2 regions of the Xenorhabdus littoralis genome follow, and region 2 is predicted to be linked to the other one. Evidence: predicted binding sites of a transcription regulator. Region 2 holds the regulator's gene; the other holds the start of a gene.

Region 1 (3,218 bases), on a different contig from region 2:
CAGGCACAACAAGAATGGCCATAATCCACCAAACCAATAACCAGCACTCAATAAATGGATAACCTGATTGATTTGAAATAATAGCCCAATATTTCCTTCATGCATGGCTGCATGACCAATGAAAGCATGGCTGGAGAGCAGAATAACTGAACAACTCAACAACAGAACATTTCTGACCTTCGCATGGGAGAGAAACAGCGCTCCAACAGCAAGAACAGCAATCAATAATTGCCATTTCCAGACTTGCCCAAAAGCGGTTTCCAATACAGCGAGCCAGATAGCTGGCACATAGGTATCAGTCCAGCCATCCCCCATCAACCCGGCTTGTACGATAAACCAGACTATGGAGGTCACCAAAGCTAGCACTGTACTGATTGAAACCCCTATCTTTAACCGCTCTCTCATCAGAGTCGAAAAATGGCCAGAAATGAGCATTATCGTGAATAAATTCAGGCCAAACATCAGCATGACAGCCACAAAATGAGAAAAACGGCAGAATATGTATAGAGCCTCTAATGAGATCATTATTTTACAGTAAAGCTGTATGCACCTTTTGTTTTATGACCATCGACAGAAAGCACACTCCAGTCGACACTATATTCTCCCGCAGCAAGTTTGGCTTCAACTGGCAGGATTAATTTAGTTTTTGTTTCAGGATCAAGTTCCAGTTTACCTGTTTTAACAGCGGTTTTTTCTGGGCCAATCAATTTCACCTTACTGAACCCAAGTTCAATACGTTCTGAAAAACTCAAGGTTATAGCCTGTGGAACTGCTTCAACTGTTGTATTTTCTGCGGGAGTCTGGTCTTTCAAATGAGCATGAGCCAAAGCCTGTTGACAGGACATACCGACAAACAGAACCACAAGAGTAGATAATTTGGCCCAGAATGAACGGATGCTGAGAGTGGACATATAGATAACCCTTTAATATGTAGTTGAATTTTTTATACTCAGGCAGGGATTCTATATCAAATAATCTGTTTAATCTGCGCTAACAGACAAGTAATGTCTTGACCTGTGAAGCACTGCGCAAAATTAAGAACAAAAAAGAAAAGAACCGTAATTCTTGCCTCAAAAATAAACGAAAAAGCAGGAACTACGGTAAAAACATTTCAAATCAACTTATTATGACAGCTCATTAAGCATGGGTCGGAGCCATAGACAAACCTTTCAGATCTTTATCCAGCAAGAATAGTGACTTACCACTTTCGCCCACCAGATCCAGTTTATCCAGAATAGATTTGAACAGTTTTTCTTCTTCATGTTGTTCTGCAACATACCACTGTAAGAAGTTAAAAGTAGAATAATCCTGTGTCATCATCGCCACATGAGCAAGCTTGTTGATCTCTTCTGTGATCAATTTTTCATGCTCGTAAGTTTGATGAAACACATCTGAAATAGAGTTAAATTCAACAGGAGGAGCCTGAATTGCGCCCAATACAGGCATTGAGCCGGTATCACCCAAATAATCAAACAGACGCTGCATATGCTGCATTTCTTCCTGTGAATGAGTTTTCAGAAATGCCGCTGCACCTTCATATCCTTTGTCACTACACCATGCACTCATTTGCAGGTATAAATTAGCAGAGTAAAATTCTAAATTTAACTGCTCATTTAATTTTTTGATCATTTCTTGTTTTAACATCGATCTTCCCTCCTAATGAATAATTAAACTGCGCGTATTATGCCAATTAAAAACACATAAAACAAAAATAAAATAAAAATATATAACCATTTGATAATTATCATTTTATTAAAATTTTACAATAAGAATAAATCTCATTAAATATAGGGAAATAAGAATCACTTTTATTTATTTTAATATTTTCTAAAAAAATAACTTTTTAATAAAAATGAGAATAGATATTATTTATGTTTATCAGGCGTTTTTTTGCACTTATTAAATCACTTGCTAAACAAAAAAGAGTCGATTAATTTTCTTCCCTGCCAAATAAAATAGCCTAATGGGATAGATTCTAAGTTTTCGGAGAGATCATTATGGAATATAACTTAGCTAAGTTACCTAAAGACGAGATGGATAAGGTTAATGTCGATTTAGCCGCATCAAGTGTTGCTTTCAAAGAACGGTATAATATGCCTATCATTCCTGACATTGTTGAACAATCACAGCCATCGCATCTGAAGGAATATTTCCAACAGCGTTTACAGTACTACCGCCAGCAATCGAGGTTCCTGTCACGCTTGCCGTATGAGCCTAGAAGCCGTTAAAAATCGTTAACAGATAACCACCACTTAGCGGGTGGTTATCTGTATCCAATAGATTTCAAGTTACAGCGCAGCGACAAAGGAACGAATCCCCAGAAGCATAGCAGGCTATGTGACTGGGGTGGGTGAGCGTAGCCAACAAAGATACGGCTTGAAAGACGACGGATATAAGCTATTTCCCGGCAAATTTATCAGTAGCATTGATTAACTGATGCAAAATGCCCGCTTCATCAAAAGAGTGTCCCGCACCTTCTACAATGTGCAATTCAGCTTCCGGCCATGCCTGTGCCAGATCCCATGCATTCTGCACCTGACACGCCATATCATAACGCCCATGTACAATAACGGCCGGAATATGCCTAATCACATCAATATGATCCAATAACTGCTGGTTTTCATCTATAAAACCGTTATTGATAAAGTAGTGGTTTTCAATACGTGCAAACGCTAAGGCAAATTTATCTTCTGCAAATGAATCTGCATTTGAAGAAGGCAATAACGTTACCGTTTCTCCTTCCCAGAGGCTCCATAAACGCGCAGCTTCCAACTGCACTTGCCGATCATCACTTGTCAATCGTTTGTTATAAGCAGCTATCACATTTTTCCGCTCTTTTTCGGATAGAATGGATAACGTACGTTCCCATTTTTCTGGGAAAAAATGAGAAGCGCCTTGCTGATAATACCAATGCAGCTCTTGTGGACGGAGCAGAAAAATCCCCCTCAATACCAATTCTGATACTCGCTCCGGGTGTTTTTCCGCATAAGCCAAAGATAGAGTTGAGCCCCATGAACCGCCAAAAACCAGCCATTTCTCAACCCCCATCAGATTACGCAGCCGCTCAATATCATCTATCAGATGCCACGTGGTGTTGTTCTCCAGGCTGGCATGGGGTTTAGATCGCCCGCAGCCACGCTGATCAAACAACATAATATGATAACGTTCAGGATCAAATAACTGCCGATGATAATTTGCGATACCACCACCCGGGCCAC
Region 2 (3,218 bases):
TTCATTTTCATCTGAGTGATGATGAAGGCTGGCGTCTGGAAATCCCCGGTTTACCGGAACTAACCGAAATTGGCAGTCAACGTTGTCATGATCTGAGTGAAACACGATGCCTGTTGCCACAATTAGGATCTGGCCCGGATAATAACAATATGGGCAGTGGTTATTTTAGCCGTCAGGATTATATTGATATTCTGAATTACGCCAAATACCGCCAGATAGAAGTGATCCCAGAAATTGATATTCCTGCCCATGCTCGTGCCGCAGTTGTATCGATGGAAGCGCGTTATAAAAAACTGATGTCGCAGGGAAAAGAGCAGGAAGCCAATGAGTATCGCCTGCTTGATCCGACAGATACCTCAAATACAACATCTGTGCAGTTTTATGATCACCGCAGCTACCTTAATCCATGTCTGGACTCCTCCAAGCGATTCATTGATAAAGTGATTGGTGAAATAGTTTCCATGCATAAAGAAGCCGGGCTGCCGTTGAATACATGGCATTTTGGCGGAGATGAAGCAAAAAATATCCGCTTAGGCGCTGGGTATCAGGACAAAGATGGGCCAGTAGTACCGAATAAGGGAATTATCAATCAAAAAATCGAAGACAAACCGTGGTCTAAATCTCAGGTTTGTCAGAAGATGATAGCGCAAGGCGTGATTAAAGATGTTGATGAACTCGCCAGCTACTTTGCTATTGAGGTCAGTAAAATTGTCAACGCTCACGGAATTGACACAATGCAGGCATGGCAGGATGGTCTGAAACATGCCAAGTCAGCGGAAGACTTTGCCACTAAACATGTTGCGGTGAATTTCTGGGATACCCTTTATTGGGGAGGTTATGAATCTGTAAATGACTGGGCTAACAAAGGGTATCAGGTAGTCATCTCCAGTCCTGATTATGTCTACGTTGATATGCCGTATGAAGTCGATCCGAAAGAGCGTGGCTACTATTGGGCAACTCGGTTTAATGATGAAGAAAAAATTTTCAGTTTTGCCCCGAACAACATACCACAAAATGCTGAAACCTCAGTAGATCGCGATGGCAACCGCTTCAATACCCACAGCAATAAGCGTTGGCCGGGGGCTTATGGAATATCAGGGCAATTATGGAGTGAAACCGTGCGCACGGATGAGCAGATGGAATATATGATCTATCCACGTTTACTGCCTCTGGCAGAACGTGCATGGCGTCAGGCGGGCTGGGAGCTGAACTATCAGCAGGGCAGGGAGTATAAAGGCGGAATAACGCATTATGTTGATATGGATGCACTTAAGCGAGATTGGGAACGTTTTGCCAATCTGATCGGGCAGTACGAGCTGGCTAAACTGGATAAATCCCATATTTCATATCGTTTACCCGTACCGGGTGGCAAAATTGTTGCCGGAACATTTGAGGCCAATATTGCTTTGCCGGGAGTCGTTATCCAGTATTCATTGGATGGGGGGAAAACATGGCAGGTTTACGATGATCGGCAGCGTCCGCATGTCAGTGGAAATGTGAAAATTCGTTCTGTCAGTAGTGATGGTAAGCGCTTTAGCCGGATAGATGAAGTGAAACTTCAATAGTGAAACTTCAATAGTGAAACTTCAATAGTGAAATTTTAATAGTGAAATTTTAATATAGTACATCCAATGGATTTCAAGCTACAGCGTAGCCAACAACGCCGTAGCTTGAAAGACAAAGGATAAAAGCAGACTGCCGATTAACTTGAGCTAATCGGCAGTAGCTTATTCAGGCCAAACCAGACAAGAGCAGAAAAAATAGCAGAAAACGATTTCAATTATCCCTTGTCATGCCTGTTTATTACGAATGTTCATCATGAAGTGAATTATTTTCGCGACAATCACCAGAAGTACAATGACCATATAAATAGAGGCTGTGGTTTGAGAGTTTAATCCCATAACGTTCAGCAATATCTTTCTGACGCTCTTCAATTAAGTCATCGCTGAATTCAATGACCTTACCACAGTCGAGACAAATCAGATGGTCATGGTGATGTTGCTGAGTGAGTTCAAAAACCGATTTACCGCCTTCAAAATTATGGCGTGTGACTATGCCGGCATCATCGAACTGGTTCAGTACGCGATAGACAGTGGCGAGGCCAATCTCTTCACCGATATCAATCAGTTTTTTGTAGAGGTCCTCCGCACTGACATGATGGCATTCTGGGTCCTGTAGCACTTCCAGAATCTTCAGGCGCGGAAGTGTTACTTTAAGTCCAGCATTTTTCAATGCTTTATTGTTGTCGGTCATGCGGATTCAGTCCTGTAACTTGAGTTAAGTGAACTTATGATACTTGGGGGTATCGCGATGGAATCATAGTTCTGTTTCACGTTGTTGATTATAGGCATGGATATTCAAAATGAAAATCATGCCAACCCCGGTATCATGACACATTATGCAGTAATAATCCTGCATGAAAGGGAACAAATGCCCTTATGCGTCCAAAATTTCAGACAGACTCATTTCAGTCTTGATCTGTTGTACCCAAGTGTCAACACGTTCATCGGTTAATTCTGGCTGACGATCTTCATCAATAGCCAGACCGATAAAGTGATTATCGTCGGCCATGCCTTTAGAGGCTTCAAAGTGATATCCTTCGGTCGGCCAGTGGCCTACGATGATAGCGCCATGAGGTTCAATAATATCGCGAATGGTGCCCATAGCATCACAAAAGTACTCTGCATAATCTTCCTGATCACCACAACCGAACAGGGCGACTAGTTTCCCTTCAAAGTTGATCTCTTCCAGAGTCGGGAAGAAATCATCCCAATCACATTGAGCTTCGCCGTAATACCAAGTTGGGATGCCAAGTAGCAGAATATCGAAGGCTTCAATGTCTTCTTTGCTACTTTTGGCAATATCGTGGACTTCAACAACATCAGCACCGCCCAATTTTTCTTGGATCATCTTGGCGATGTTCTCTGTGTTGCCTGTATCACTGCCGAAGAATATACCTATTATTGCCATAAAATGGGTTAACCTCTTGTTTTATCTGTGTATTAAAGCCATACACGTCGCGCTGAAATCAGCAGGAAAAATGTCAGTTTTAATAAAATGAAAAGCGTTATTCTGACCAAACATCTATGACAAGTCTGTCAGATTTGTGTGGTGATGCCGCTTCATTGCTGCTATATAAAAGCCGTTAATCGGCAAGGTGATTTTTTTCTGCCAGTTGAGCTAACAGCATCTGTTCAATCAGTTCACTACGACTGATA

What was found. Region 2 encodes Fur, which represses iron uptake genes when iron is present. Its sites were predicted from a motif close to ATAATAATGAGAACNACTATCAA; they were not measured.
Region 1: ftnA (non-heme ferritin) is a predicted target of Fur. The motif match lies at 1,847-1,869, and genes of this name have one in related genera.

Annotation. Positions count from the first base shown of each region.
Region 1 covers NZ_VCDP01000049.1:9,122-12,339, forward strand. The annotation lists gene FE394_RS12625 (CopD family protein) at 1-525, opposite strand, end outside; gene copC (copper homeostasis periplasmic binding protein CopC) at 525-911, opposite strand; gene ftnA (non-heme ferritin) at 1,138-1,644, opposite strand; gene FE394_RS12640 (DNA polymerase III subunit theta) at 1,998-2,228, shown strand; gene pip (prolyl aminopeptidase) at 2,398-3,218, opposite strand, start outside.
Region 2 covers NZ_VCDP01000070.1:16,018-19,235, forward strand. The annotation lists gene FE394_RS16220 (beta-N-acetylhexosaminidase) at 1-1,565, shown strand, start outside; gene fur (ferric iron uptake transcriptional regulator) at 1,804-2,253, opposite strand; gene fldA (flavodoxin FldA) at 2,437-2,970, opposite strand; gene ybfE (LexA regulated protein) at 3,146-3,218, opposite strand, start outside.